DNA from 2 places in the Microlunatus capsulatus genome. Region 1 is predicted to be linked to the other one. Evidence: predicted binding sites of a transcription regulator. Region 1 holds the regulator's gene; the other holds the start of a gene.

Region 1 (7,361 bases):
ATCGCCTCGGTGGGGAAGTCGGCGAAGCAGATGGAGATGTCCATCGCGGTGATGATCAGCTCGACGGCCTGCTCGAACTTCTCGGCGTCGAACTGGTCGTCGTCGGTGAGGAACTTGAGCAGGTTGAGGCTGGCCAGGTTGCAGGAGGAGTTGTCCAGGCTCATGTACTCCGAGCAGGGGTTGGACGCGGTGATCCGGCCCGACTCCGGGGTGGTGTGCCAGTCGTTGATCGTGTCGTCGTACTGGATGCCCGGGTCGGCGCAGGCCCACGCGGCCTGGGCGATCTTGCCCCAGAGCTCGCGGGCGTCGACGGTCTCGATGACGCTGCCGTCGCTGCGGGCGCGCAGGCCGAAGGGCTTGCCGTCCTCGACGGCGCGCATGAACTCGTCGTTGACCCGGACCGAGTTGTTGGCGTTCTGGTACTGGACCGAGGTGATGTCCTTGCCGCCGAGGTCCATGTCGAACCCGGCGTCGCGCAGCGCGCGGATCTTGTTCTCCTCGCTCGCCTTGGTCTCGATGAACTCCTCGATGTCGGGGTGGTCGACGTCGAGGACGACCATCTTGGCCGCGCGGCGGGTGGCGCCGCCGGACTTGATGGTGCCCGCGCTGGCGTCCGCGCCGCGCATGAAGGAGACCGGGCCCGAGGCGGTGCCGCCCGAGCTCAGCAGCTCCTTCGACGAGCGGATGCGGGAGAGGTTGAGGCCGGCGCCGGAGCCGCCCTTGAAGATGAAGCCCTCCTCGCGGTACCAGTTGAGGATCGAGTCCATCGAGTCGTCGACGCTGAGGATGAAGCAGGCGCTGACCTGCTGCGGCGACTGGGTGCCGACGTTGAACCAGACGGGCGAGTTGAACGAGAAGTGCTGGTGCAGCAGCATCCAGGTGATCTCGTGCTCGAACACCTCGGCGTCGGCGGGCGTGGCGAAGTAGCCGTTCTCCTCGCCGGCCCGGCGGTAGGTGTGCACCACGCGGTCGATGAGCTGGCGCAGGCCCTGCTCGCGCTGCGGGGAGCCGAGGGCGCCGCGGAAGTACTTGGTGGTGACGATCGTGGAGGCGTTGACGCTCCAGAAGTCGGGGAACTCCACGGCCTTCTGCTCGAAGACGGTCTCGCCGGTCTTCCAGTTGGTCTGGACGACGTCACGGCGCTCCCAGACGACGTCGTCGTACGGGTGGACGCCCTCGGTGGTGAAGACGCGGTCGATGGTCAGGCCGGCGTTCTTGCCGCGGCTCGGCCGCTTCGCGTCCGGGCGTCCGTTCGCCGGACGAGCGATGTCGGTCATGTGGTGCCTTCCTCTGCTGCCCGGCGTCTCGCCGGGCGGTGCTGACGGTGGGTTCCCCCGAGTACGTGGTCCCGAGGGACCGCGGCAGCCGCGCGAGGCGGTGCCGGTGGAGCGTTGTGCCGGTGGAGCGTCGTGCCGGTGGAGCGTCGTGCCGGTGGAGCGTCGTGCTGGTCGAGTGGTTCAGGTCGTGCGGATCAGGTGGTGCCGGGCGGACCGGGTCCGGCGGGCGTGGAACCGGGGCTGGGCTCACGCGGCCTTCCCCGGCGGCGCGAACCCTGCCCCGGGGTCGGGGGCGGGGCGCGAGCCCTACGGCGGGGCCTTGCGGCCGGGGGTCAGCCGGTGCGGGGTGAAGGAGCTGACCTTCTGCTTCGCGACCGGGTCGGGGATGAGGGGCTCGATGCCGGTCGGGTCCTGCTCCACCCGGAGCAGGGCGATCTCGGCCTCGAAGTCGTCGACGGAGCGGAACTGCCGGTAGACGCTGGCGAAGCGCAGGTAGGCCACCTGGTCGAGGTCGCGGAGCGGGCCGAGGATGGCGACGCCGACCTCGTCGGCCGGCACCTCCGGCGAACCGCAGGCGCGCAGGGCGTCCTCGACCACCTGGCCGAGCCGGGCGAGCTGGTCCTCGGTGACGGGACGGCCCTTGCAGGCCTTCCGGACGCCGCCGATCACCTTCTCCCGGGCGAACGGCTCGACGACGCCGCTGCGCTTGACCACCACGAGCTGCATCTGCTCGACGGTGGTGAAGCGGCGCTCGCAGGACGGGCACTGGCGACGACGGCGGATGCTCGAGCCGTCCTCGGCGGTGCGCGAGTCCAGGACCTTGGAGTCGTGGTGACGGCAGTAGGGGCAGAACACGTGCGACTCCTCCCGGGGGCCTCCGCGGGCTGTCCTGGGGACAACCCTGTGCAGAGCGTGTGGACCGTGCTGTGGATCGATGTGGACGACCAACCACTACCTGTGGAGGAAGAACACCGGTGTAACTACTAGATGTAGAGAGCGTACGTCCGCTCGTCGTCGACTGCAAGAGCCAGTCCCCCGGGCGTGGCGCCCTGTCCACGAGCGGTCCGGGGCGCTGCCGCGCACGTCCGGAGGGCGTGCGGGAGCCGCCGCCGACGACGGGAGGGGTGGGGTGGGGCCGGGGAGGAACCGGTGACGGCGCCCGCCCAGGTCAGAGCAGGTTGCGCAGCACCACGAAGGCGGCCGCGGCCACGAGACCGAGGACGAGCCACCGGGTCGGGTGGACCCGAGCGACGCGGGTGGCCACCCGTGCGGGCAGCCGGACGGCCGGGCCGCCCAGGGCCTCCAGCGTCCACAGCACCCCCAGCACGGAGACGACCACCAGGCCCACCAGGACGACCGGGTTGTAGAGGAAGGCGGCGACGAGGTCGCCGTGCAGCAGGGCGCTGCCGAGCCGGGTTCCGCCGCAGAGGGGGCACTCCCAGCCGGTCGCCATCAGGAAGGGGCACGGGAGCCCCAGGCCGGTCGCCGCGTAGACGCCGCTGACGCCGACGCCGAAGACCGCCGTGCCGGCGAGGTAGCCCAGTCCGCGGGTGGCGCGGAAGGTCGGGGCCGACGACGGGGTGCTCACGGGGCCATTCTGCCCGCCGCCGGGGCCGGACGGGTCGTCATCGACCGGGCGGGCGGTGGGGAGCTCAGGGCTGGACGAGGACCGTCTGGCCGACGTCGGCGTAGCGCTCGCCGGTGACGCGCAGGGCGGTCAGGCCGACCACGGTGAGGGCGGCGGTGACGACCAACAGGCCGGTTACCAGCACCAGGGCGATCCCCCGCTCGGTGAGCCGCCAGCCAGGGGCGGCGGCCACGGAGACCGCAGGCGCCACGACGGCGCAGGACTGCGGCCGCGGCACCCGGGTGCCGCCGGCGAGCGGACGGTCGGGCCGGGCCTGCGGACCGGTCCCCCGGCCCGTGCGACGGCGGGGCCGGCCCGGTGCCCGGGTGGGCGCGGCGGTCCGGGCCGTGCTGCGGGAGCCGGTCGCGGTGGTGCCGAGCGGTGCCTCGAGGGTGGTGACGTCCATGGTCGAGCTCCTCAGGAGATGTCGAACAGACGTTCGATAGAACGTGTGTTTGATTTGTACCGCACGGGGCGGCGGCTGCCAAGCACATTCGAAAGCGTGTTCGACCCGAGGTCGAGGGTCGCCGCTCCGGAGGTGCTCATGTCCTCACCCCACCAGGGACCACTGACAGTTCTCGGCGCCGAGCCCGGCGCCCGCCTGCAGGACGCGGGCGCGACACGCTCGAACAGGTGTTTGATTTCACCCGGGGGCTTCCCTAGATTCAGCCGCATGGCAGACCGTGACGACCCCACCTCCCCGACCGGGCCCGCACCCGCCCCCCGGACGCGCAAGCGCGGACGGCCCAGCGCGGCCGAGGTCGAGGCCCAGCTGGGGACCAGCGGGACGGTCCGCTCGCTGCCCGACGGCCCGGCCGACGCGCACGGCCTGACCCCGCGCCAGCGCCGCGTCCTCGAGGTCATCAAGGAGGCGGTGGACAGCCGCGGCTACCCGCCGAGCATCCGGGAGATGGGCGAGGCCGTGGGCCTGGCCAGCTCCTCGAGCGTCGCCCACCAGCTGAAGACCCTGGAGCAGAAGGGCTTCCTGCGCCGCGACCCGAACCGGCCGCGGGCGCTCGAGGTGCTGCTGCCGGGCGAGGGCGACGCCCGCCCGGTCGCGCCGGCGGTGGCCGACACGCCCCGGCCCCCCGTGCTGGCCGAGGTGGAGACCGACGACACCGGCCGCGGCGACGCCTACCCCGCCCCCGTGCACGTCCCGGTCCTGGGCCGGATCGCGGCCGGCGGGCCGATCCTGGCCGAGGAGCGGATCGAGGACGTGTTCGCCCTGCCGCACCAGCTCGTGGGCCAGGGCACGATGTTCCTGCTCGAGGTGCGCGGCGACTCGATGATCGAGGCCGCCATCTGCGACCGCGACTGGGTGGTCGTGCGGCAGCAGCCGACGGCGGAGAACGGGGACATCGTCGCCGCGCTGCTCAACGACGAGGCGACCGTCAAGACGTTCAAGCGGCGCGACGGCCAGGTCTGGCTGATGCCGCACAACCCGGCCTACGACCCGATCGACGGCAACCACGCCTCGATCCTGGGCAAGGTCGTCGCCGTCCTCCGCAAGGTCTGACGCGCGGGCGTCCGGCCGGCCCTCAGGCCTGGCCGGACAGCCTCCGCAGCGCCTGCACCACCGTCTCCCGGTCGCTCGTCTGCCACATCGGCGGCATGGAGGCGCGCAGGAAGCTGCCGTAGCGGGCGGTCGCCAGCCGCGGGTCGAGCACGGCCACGACGCCCTTGTCGTCGGTCCGGCGGATCAGCCGGCCGGCGCCCTGGGCCAGCAGCAGCGCGGCGTGCGTCGCCGCGACGCTCATGAACCCGTTGCCCCCGGCCTCGGCGACCGCCCGCTGGCGCGCCAGCGTCAGCGGCTCGTCGGGGCGCGGGAACGGTACCCGGTCGATGATCACGAGGGAGCACGTCGGCCCGGGCACGTCGATCCCCTGCCACAGCGAGAGCGTGCCGAACAGGCTCGTCTGCTCCTCGGCCACGAACCGGCGGGTGAGCTCGGAGAGCTGGGCGTCGCCCTGGCACAGCACCGTCTGCTTGGGCAGCTGCTTGCGCACGTGCACCGCGGCGGCCTCGGCGGCGCGCCGGGACGAGAACAGGCCCAGGGTGCGCCCGCCCGCCGCCCAGACCAGCTCGGCGATCTCGGTCAGCACCTCGGCCGGCATCCCGTCGCGGCCCGGGGCCGGCATCGAGCGGGTGAGGTAGAGGATGCCCTGGCGCCCGTAGTCGAACGGCGACCCCACGTCGAGCCCGCGCCAGCGCACCGGGGCGTCGTCGTCGGCCGTCGCGCCGTCGGTGTCGGCGACCGAGCTCGCGGGCTCGTCGGCGCTGTCGTCGCGCTCGGAGGGCCGCAGCCCGACGCTGCCCGCCATCTGGGTGAACTCGCCCCCGAGCTTGAGGGTGGCGGAGGTGAGGACGGTGGTCGCCTCCCCGAAGACGGCGCTGCGCATCAGCCCCGCGACGCTGAGCGGGGCCACCCGGGCGGCGCGGCCCATCCGCTCGGAGTCGCTCACCCAGACGACGTCGGTCGCGTGCAGGGCGGCCATCCGCTCGGCGACGTCGAAGACCTCCTTGACCGCTGCCGCGGCCTGCCGGCGCTCGCCGTCGGACTTGTCGTCCCCGCCGCTCAGCTTGCTGACGGCGGTGCGCGCGGCGTCGCGGACGACGCCGCAGCCCTCGACGAAGCCGGAGGCGGCGTCCTCGACCCGCTCCAGCGGCGCGCCCTCGAGCGCCCCGCGGAGGGCCTCGGCCGACTCCAGCAGGTCCAGGGCGACGTCGTCGTCGAGGTGCACCATCGCCCGCCGGGCCACCCGCTCGATCTGGGCGGGGGTCAGCTCGGCCGACGCGGCACCGGTCACCCTGGCCACCAGCTCGTGGGCCTCGTCGATGATGACGGCGGAGTGCTCGGGCAGGGCGGTCCCGCCGTGCATGGCGTTGATGGCCAGCAGCGCGTGGTTGGTGACCACGAGGTCGGCGCCCCGGGCCGCCTCCCGGGACTTCTCGACGAAGCACTCGTCGCCGAACGGGCAGCGCTGCACCCCGAGGCACTCGCGGACGGGGATCGACACCTGCTGCCAGCCGCGGTCGGTGTGGCTGGGCGCGCCGTCCCGGTCGGCCAGGCCGCCCGAGCCCGCCTCCTCCTCGGCCCACTCCCGCAGGGCGAGCACCTCGGCGCCCAGCGCCGACTCCGGCGTCGCCTTCGGCGTGATCGTGCTGGCCAGGTCGGCGGCGCTGATCAGCGTGGTCTGGTCGGTCTCGCTGCCGTCGCGCACCCGGAGCAGGCAGGCGTAGTTGGTGCGGCCCTTGAGCACCGCGTGCTTCGGCCGCTTGCCGGTGACCTTCTGGACGGCGTCCAGGGCCGCGGGGATGTCGTTGTCGGCCAGCTGGGACTGCAGGGCCAGGGTGGCGGTCGCGATGACGATCCGCTCGCGCGAGCCCGCCAGCCGGACCAGCGTCGGCGCGAGGTAGCCGAGGGACTTCCCGGTGCCCGTGCCGGCCTGGATCAGCAGGTGGCGGCCGGTGGCCAGGGCGTCGTCGACGGCGTCGGCCATGGCCACCTGCCCGGGGCGCTCGGCGCCCCCGATCTTCTCGACGGCGGCGACGAGGACGTCCCGGTGCCCGGCCCGGGTCGCCCAGGGGCGGGTCGTGGTCGGAGCGGGAGTCACCGCAGAACTCTAACGGCCTCCACCGACAGCGCCCCTCCTCCGCGCAGGCCCTGGGGACACCGAACCCGCGGGCCCTGTGGACGGCGCCCGCGGGCACCGGACCGGGCCCGCGGGACGGGCCTCAGGACGCAGGACCGCTGGCGGCCAGCAGGTAGGGCTCCAGCTCGCCGGCGAGGGAGCGCAGGACGCGCGCGTCGACGACGGTGCCCTCCTCGGTGTGCTCGAGGCTGACGATCTGGCCGGCCTGGTGGATCCGGTTGAGCAGGTCGCCGCGCTCGTAGGGCAGCAGCACCCGCACCGCGACCTCGGGGCGCGGCAGCCGCGACTCGAGCGCCGCGCGCACCTCGTCCAGGCCGCGACCGGTGCGCGCCGAGGCGATGACGGCCCCCGGGTAGCTGGTCCGCAGCGTCGTCAGCACGGCCGGGTCGGCCTGGTCGGCCTTGTTGAGCACGATCTGCTCGGCGACCTTGCCGGCGCCGATGTCGGCCAGCACCTCGCGCACCGCGCGGATCTGGCCCTCGGGGTCGGGGTCGGAGGCGTCGACGACGTGCAGCAGCAGGTCGGCCTGCACCGACTCCTCCAGCGTGGAGCGGAAGGCCTCGACGAGGTCGTGCGGCAGGTGCCGGACGAAGCCGACGGTGTCGGTGAGGGTGTAGACCCGGCCGTCCGGGGTGGTCGCGCGCCGGGTCGTCGGGTCGAGGGTGGCGAACAGCGCGTCCTCGACCAGCACGCCGGCGTCGGTCAGCCGGTTCAGCATGCTCGACTTCCCGGCGTTGGTGTAGCCGACGATGGCCACCGAGGGCACCTCGTGCCGACGGCGCTCGGCCCGCTCGGTCTGCCGGG
Region 2 (7,361 bases), 1.0 Mb from region 1:
ACCAGCGGGGCTGCAGGGGCGCGCGGACCAGCCCCCCGGCCGCGGCCACCAGGAGGGCGGCGAGCAGCCAGCGATGCCGTCGGAAGGCTTTGTCCACGCCGCCTAGCATGGCGCTCGATGCGCCACCTGCTCCGGGTGTCTCGGCCCCGTTTCTGGATGTACCTGCTCGGGCCCTACATGGTGGCCCTCGCAGCGACGTCGCTGCGCCCACCCGTCGAGGTGTGGCTGCTGGGGCTGTACCTGACGCTGCCGGCCAACCTGCTGATCTACGGCGTCAACGACCTCTTCGACGTCGAGACCGACCGGCTGAACCCCAAGAAGCGCGACTACGAGACCCTGCTGCAGACGAGCCAGCGGCGCACCCTCGTCCTCGCGATCCTCGTGCTCAACGTGCCGTTCCTCGCGCTCGTGCCGTTCCTGCCGAACGCCTGGCCGTGGCTGCTGCTGTTCCTCGTCACCGGGATCGGCTACTCGGTGCCGCCGCTGCGGGCCAAGGCCCGTCCGGTCCTCGACGCCGCCTTCAACATCCTCTACGTGGCGCCCGGGCTCGCCGCCTACGCCACCGTCAGCGGCAGCCAGCCGCCGGTCCCCGTGCTGGTCGCGGCGCTGCTGTGGTGCATGGCCATGCACGCCTACTCCGCGGTCCCCGACATCGCCGCCGACCGCGCCGCCGACGTGGCCACGGTGGCCACCCGCTTCGGCCGGGTCCGGACCCTGGTGCTGTGCGGGCTGGCCTACGCGCTGGCCGCCGTCCTGGCCTTCCCCTCGGTCGGCGCCTTCGCGCTGCTGGGCGGGCTGGCCTACCTCGTGATGATCGCCCTCTCGCTGCGCAGCCGCGGCCCGGAGCAGCTGTTCGCCCTCTACCGCCGCTTCCCCGTGCTCAACACCGCGCTGGGCGGGGCGCTGTTCGTGGTCGTCGGGCTGCAGTCGGCCACCTGGCCCTTCGACTGAGCGACGCCGGGCCCCTAGCGTGCAGGGCATGGCCCGCTACGTCCTCGACGCCCCGACCCTGCTGCACCTCGTCGCGCAGGACGCCACAGTGCACGCCGACCACCGGCTGGTCGCCCCGGTGCTGGTCCGCTCCCAGGCCCTGGCCCTGCTGCTGGCCGCCGTCCGCCGGGGCGAGCTCGCCGAGCCCGAGGCGCTGCAGCAGCACGAGCGGCTGACCGCGCTCAAGGTGCGGTTGCTCGGCGACCGCGTCTCGCGTCGCACGGCGTGGCGGATCGCCCGCGAGCAGGACTGGGAGACCACCACCGACGCCGAGTACGTCGCCGTCACCCGCCTGCAGGCCGACGCCCTGGTGACCGTCGACCCGGCGATGGCCGCCCGCTGCGCCGGTCTGGTGCCGCTGGCCCCGTTCGCGGCCCTGCTGAGCGGCGACGAGCCCGGCGCACGCTGACGCCTCGTGTCCTGACGGCGGACGCCGACCGCCCGCCCTCGGCGAGTTAGGTTAGGCTCCCCTTCATGCCTCGTACGACGCCTCTGCGCGCCCTCCGGCGACCGCTCGCCGCCCTCGTCCCTCTCCTGCTCCTCGTCGTCGCCGGGTGCTCCTCGTCGACGCCCGAGGCCGCCGAGCCGGCCGCGTCCGCCTCCGGTGCGGCTGACGCCGCCTTCCCCGTGACCCTCGAGCACCAGTTCGGCAGCACCACGATCCCCGCCGCCCCGCAGCGGGTCGTCACCGTGGGCTTCAACGAGCAGGACTACGCCCTGGCCTTCGGCGTCGAGCCCGTCGGCGTGCGCGAGTTCCTCGGCTACGACGCCCCGAACCGGCCCTGGGCGCCCGAGGGCGTGCGCGGCAAGGACATCCCGACCCTCGGCTCCCAGGACCTCGAGTTCGAGAAGATCGCCGGGCTCGCCCCCGACCTCATCCTCGGCATCAACAGCTACATCGACCAGGCCGCCTACGACAAGCTCGCCGCCATCGCCCCCACGGTCGCGCAGTCGGCCGACGTCGCCCCGGGTGCCACCACCTGGCAGGACCAGACGCTGACCACCGGCAAGGCGCTGGGCCGTGACGCCGACGCCCAGGCCCTCGTCGAGCGCACCGAGAAGGCGTTCACCGACGCCGTCGCCGCCAACGCGTCCTTCGCGGGCAAGTCCGCGGGCTTCGCCCTCGGCTCCTCCGACGCCGGCACCTACAGCCTGGGCGCCGACGACTACCGCACCGGCTGGCTGACCGAGCTGGGCTTCACCGTGCCCGAGAAGGGCGGCGAGGTGAGCTTCGAGCGCCTCGACGTCCTCGACGCCGACGTCCTGCTGGTCGAGGGCTTCGAGCAGAAGGCCCTGGACAACAAGCTCTTCGCCGCGCTGCCGGCGGTCCAGGACGGCCGCCTGGTCAACCTCGGCCAGTTCGACCAGGACTTCGCCGCCGCCCTCGGCTTCAACTCCCCGCTGAGCATCCCGTTCCTGCTCGACATCGCCGTCCCCCGGCTGGCCGCGGCCACCGACGGCGACGCCTCCACCACCCCGGAGGCCTACACCGGCTGAGCCGGACCGGGCGCCACCGCCCGGTGGCGCCCGGCCGGTCACGGTTCCGCAACACCTCGGCGGGACGGCTGAGGGCGGAAAGCGCCCTGCCTAGGGTTTCGGCTCGTGACTTTCTCCCCCAGCCGCGCCGTCGCCGGCGCTCTCGCCCTCGCCGTCCTGTCCCTCCCCCTCGCCGGTGCCGTCAGCCCGGCCGAGGCGAAGTCGTACCACTACAAGAACTGCACCGCGCTGCAGAAGGACTTCACGCACGGCGTCGGCAAGAAGGGCGCCAAGGACAAGGTGAAGGGCAAGGGCAAGCCCGTCACCACCTTCAAGAAGAGCACGACGATCTACAAGGCCGCCGTGAAGTTCAACTCCCGCCTGGACGCCGACAAGGACGGCGTCGCCTGCGAGAAGCGCTGACTCCGGAAGGGCTCCGCCGGTCCCACCGGCGGGGCCCTCGTCGTCTCAGCGGGTGTAGTAGCCCGCCGCCAGGTCCTCGAGCAGCGTCGGACCCGTCGGCGTCCAGCCCAGGCTCTGCTGCGTGAGCGCGCTGGAGGCCGGCAGGTCCAGGGCGAAGAACCGCCCGATCCAGCCGAAGTGCGCCTCGGCGTCCTCCGGGGCGACCGAGGGGGACGGCACCCCGAGGGCGTGGCCGATCGCCTCGGCGACCACCCGGGTCTCGACGCCCTCCTCGGCCACGACGTGCACCGCCGAGCCGGCCGCCCCGCCCTCGAGGGCCAGCCGCACCAGCCGGGCCGCGTCCCGCACGTGCACGGCCGACCAGCGGTGGGTGCCGTCGCCGATGTAGCCCGCGACGCCGGTCTGCCGGGCCACCGCGGCCAGGGTGCCGACGAAGCCGTGGTCACCCTCGCCGTGCACCGTGGGGGCGAAACGGAGGCTGACCGGCCGGACGCCGCGGTCGGCGTAGCCGAGCGCCAGCGCCTCGCCCCCGCCGCGCGGGCTGTCGGCCCCGCCCTGGGTGCGGTCGCTCTCGGTGATGACCTGACCCGGCGCGACCACCGCCGTGCCCGCGGCGAACAGCAGCGGGCGGCCCGAACCCTCCAGCGTCGAGGCCAGCGTCGTGAGCGCGGCCCGCTCGGTGCGGCCGGCGCCCGCGTAGTCAGAGAAGTCGTGGTTGAACGCGAGGTGGATGACGCCGTCGGCCTCGGCCGCGCCCTTCGCCAGGCTCGCGAGGTCGTCGAGGCTGCCCCGCAGGACCTCGGCCCCCTGCCGCTCGACCGCGGCGGCCGACGCGTCCGAGCGGGCCAGGCCGACGACCTGGTGGCCGGCCGCGAGCAGCTCGGGCACGACGGCCGAGCCGATCCAGCCCGACGCTCCGGTGACGAAGACCTTCATGGGTGCTCCTCCCCGCCGGGCCCTGCCCGGCGATCTGATGTCAGCGGCTTGATGTCAGTGACTGCCATCGACGCTAGCACGCGATGTCAGCGGCTGCCATCAGTAGGATGACGGCATGGGTCGCTGGGAGCCGGACGCGCGCGGACGGCTGCGGCTCGCGGCGCTCGAGCTCTACGGCGAGCACGGCTTCGAGCAGACGACGGTGGCCGACATCGCCGACCGCGCCGGGGTCACCGAGCGCACCTTCTTCCGGCACTTCGCCGACAAGCGCGAGGTCCTCTTCGACGGCTCGGGCGAGCTGGAGCGCCGGGCGGTCGACGCGATCGTCGCGGCCCCGGCGTCCGCCGACCCGGTCGAGGCGGTCGTGACCGGCATGGTCGCGGGCGCCGCGCCCCTCGACGAGCACCGTCCGTACTCGCTGCTGCGCGCGGCGGCCATCGCCGGCAACGCGAGCCTGGTGGAGCGCGAGCTGCTCAAGCTGGCGACGCTCACGGCCGCCTCGGCCGAAGCACTGCGGACCCGCGGGGTGCCCGAGCCCGACGCCGCCCTGGCCGCGGAGGTGGGTGTCACCGCCTTCAAGGTCGGCTTCGCGCGGTGGCTCGGCGACGAGCCGCCCGGGGACCTCACCACCTGCATCCGCACGGCCCTCGACCAGCTGCGGCGGCTGGCGGCACCCGCCGCGGCGCCGGACCCGGTCGCCGCCGACCGGTGAGCGAGGACCTCGACCCCGTCGCCCGGCTGCAGCGCTGGGAGGCCTTCGGCGCGCACTGGCAGGTGGTGGACGACGACGGCGCCCGGGTCACCGTCGCCCTGTGCCGGTGCGACGGCGGCGAGGAGGTCGACCGGCTCACCTCCGACGCGCCGGGCCTGCGCGCCTTCCTCGCCGGGCGGAGGAGCAGCGCGGGCGAGGGCTGAGGCCCTGCGACAGGCTCAGGGCGCGGGTGGGCGAGACCCCTTCGACAGGCTCAGGGAGCGGTGCGGCCCCTTCGACGGGCTCAGGGGCCCTTCGACGGGCTCAGCGAGCGGTGCGGCCACTTCGACGGGCTCAGGGAGCAGTGCGTGACGCGGTGGGGTAGGGCGTCAGAAGAGCGTCGGCGCCTCCTCCACGGCCGGGGTCGGCACCGCGGCCGCCGCCCGGGCTGCGCGGGGGACGGCGCGCAGCCAGGCCGGCCGGTCGAGGCCGTGCCGGCGGATGGCGCGGCCGGCGCGACGGGCGAGGTCCTCGGCGTAGGAGCGCAGGACGTAGGAGCCACCGCGGTAGAGCTCGGCGTAGGCGTCGACGAGGTCGGGCCGGTGCTCGCCGAGGTGCTGCAGGAACCACTCGCGGCTGCCGGGCCGCAGGTGCAGGGCGAGGACGGTGGCGCTGGTCGCTCCGGCCGCGGCGACGTCGGCGAGCACGGCGTCCAGGTCGTCGTCGGAGTCGGTGATCATCGGCAGCACCGGCGCCACCAGGACCTGGCAGGGCAGCCCGGCGTCGGCGATGGCCCGGACCAGGTCCAGCCGGGCCCGGATGCTGGGGGCGCCGGGCTCCAGCACCGTGTGCAGGTGCTCGTCGACCAGCGCGATGGAGACGCCGAGGTTGACCGGCACCTGCGTCGCCGCGTCGGCCAGCAGCGGCAGGTCGCGCCGGGCCAGCGTGCCCTTGGTGAGCACGGAGACCGGCGTCCCCGAGCCCGCCAGCGCGGCGATGATGCCCGGCATCAGCCGGTAGCGGCCCTCCGCCCGCTGGTAGGGGTCGGTGTTCGTCCCGAGCGCGACCGGCTCGCGGCGCCACGACGGCCGCCGCAGCTCGCGCTGCAGCACCTCGGCGACGTTGGTCTTGACGACGATCTGGGAGTCGAAGTCGGCCCCGCTGTCCAGGTCGAGGTAGGTGTGGGTGCCCCGGGCGAAGCAGTAGACGCAGGCGTGGCTGCAGCCCCGGTAGGGGTTGACCGTCCAGCGGAACGGGGCGGCGCTGGTGCTCGGCACCTCGTTGAGCGCCGAGCGGGCCAGCACCTCGTGGAAGGTGATGCCGGCGAACTCGGGGGTCTGCACCGTGCGCACCAGGTCGGCGATCCGGCCCAGGCCCGGGAGCGCGCCCGCCGGGCCGTCCGCGCCGGCCGTCGTCGCCAGCCGCTGACCCTCCCACCGCATGCCGGTATTAGAACACGTGTTCGACCACCGGGTCGAGAGCGGCGGCGGCGACGCCCGGAAGCACACGTCAGGGCCGTCGGGCGCGGCCCCGGGACGGTCGTCGCCCCGGGTGCGATAATCAGCCGTGCTCATCCCCCAGCGCGGCCGCCGTCCCGGCTCCCGCACCCCGGCTCGGGCCACCCGTCTGCGGCCCGGCCGACATGCCTGAGGGCACCTCCCCCGGCGCGCGGCCCCGGCGCCCGATGCCCGGCCCCGCCTACCGCCTCGCCGCCCTGGCCGCCCGCGTGCTGGGCTTCGGCGACGCCACCTTCGCCCTCGTCGACGGACCCGTGCAGGGCGTGATGGCCTCCACCCGGCCGCGCTCGGACGCCGACGGCCAGGCGGCCGCCCGGCTCAGCGAGGTCGTCGCGGCCACCGCCGCCCCCGTCGTCGTCGGTGACCTCGGCGCCTCCTCCGACCCGGCGACGGCCGGTGCCAGCGGGGCCTTCGTCGGGGTGCCCCTGCTGGACGCCGCCCAGGCCGTCGTCGGCGTCCTCTACCTCACCGACATCGTGCCGCGCGAGGTGGACGCCGCCGAGCTGGAACTGCTCACCGACTTCGCCGCCGTCGCCGCCGACCAGCTGGACCTCACCCGGCGGGCCAACAACCTGCAGGGACCGAGCGAGCGCGGCGCCGCCGCCCTGGTCCGCGCGATCGGGCACGGCGAGATCGTCCCCTGGTACCAGCCGATCGTCGAGCTGCGGACGGGCCGGTTGGTCGGGCTCGAGGCGCTGGCCCGCTGGGAGCACCCCTCGGGCGCGCTGGACGACCCCGGCGTCTTCATCCCGCTGGCCGAGCGGACCAACCTCATCGTCGACCTCGACCGCGCGGTGATGCGGCGGGCCTTCCTCGACCTCAGCCGCTGGCGCCACCGGCACCCCTCGCTGCGGGTCAGCGTCAACCTGTCCGGGCGCCACCTCGACCAGGACGACTGGGTCGACCACGTCCGCCGGGCCGCCGCCACCGCCGAGCTCGACCCGTCCGCGGTGACGCTGGAGCTGACCGAGACCGTCCGGCCCACCGGCCCCGGGCTGACCGCCGACACCGTCGAGGAGGTCCGCGACCACGGCTTCCAGGTCTGGTTCGACGACTTCGGCACCGGCTGGGCGTCCCTGCAGGAGCTGGTGGCCTACCCGCTGGACGGCATCAAGATCGACCGCTCGTTCGCCGCGCAGCTGGGCCGCCACGTCGACAACACCGTCGTCCGGGCGATGGCCACGGCGGCCGCGGAGCTGGGCCTGAAGGTGACCATGGAGGGCGTCGAGACCCGGGAGCAGGCGGCGATCTCCCGCGAGCTGGGCTGCGACTTCGGCCAGGGCTACCTGTGGTCCCGACCGCTGCCGGCCGCCCGCATCGAGGCGCTG

Evidence for each region. The regulator LexA, encoded in region 1, represses DNA repair genes until DNA is damaged. The targets are predictions, from matches to a motif close to TCGAACANNTGTTCGA.
Region 2: a site for LexA is predicted at 5,967-5,982, ahead of JOF54_RS14225 (Rv2578c family radical SAM protein). Genes of this name have one in related genera too.

The regions. Positions count from the first base shown of each region.
Region 1 is NZ_JAGIOB010000001.1:4,089,097-4,096,457, reverse strand. Features, by position in the region: gene JOF54_RS19035 (vitamin B12-dependent ribonucleotide reductase) at 1-1,277, opposite strand, end outside; gene nrdR (transcriptional regulator NrdR) at 1,584-2,132, opposite strand; gene JOF54_RS19025 (DUF2752 domain-containing protein) at 2,446-2,865, opposite strand; gene JOF54_RS21655 (hypothetical protein) at 2,930-3,310, opposite strand; gene lexA (transcriptional repressor LexA) at 3,578-4,420, shown strand; gene JOF54_RS19010 (ATP-dependent DNA helicase) at 4,443-6,404, opposite strand; gene hflX (GTPase HflX) at 6,640-7,361, opposite strand, start outside.
Region 2 is NZ_JAGIOB010000001.1:3,078,282-3,085,642, reverse strand. Features, by position in the region: gene JOF54_RS14265 (carotenoid biosynthesis protein) at 1-97, opposite strand, end outside; partial or broken gene JOF54_RS14260 (prenyltransferase) at 115-951, shown strand; gene JOF54_RS14255 (hypothetical protein) at 980-1,399, shown strand; gene JOF54_RS14250 (iron-siderophore ABC transporter substrate-binding protein) at 1,465-2,487, shown strand; gene JOF54_RS21115 (excalibur calcium-binding domain-containing protein) at 2,593-2,889, shown strand; gene JOF54_RS14240 (SDR family oxidoreductase) at 2,935-3,825, opposite strand; gene JOF54_RS14235 (TetR/AcrR family transcriptional regulator) at 3,941-4,537, shown strand; gene JOF54_RS14230 (hypothetical protein) at 4,534-4,740, shown strand; gene JOF54_RS14225 (Rv2578c family radical SAM protein) at 4,906-5,958, opposite strand; gene JOF54_RS14220 (EAL domain-containing protein) at 6,201-7,361, shown strand, end outside.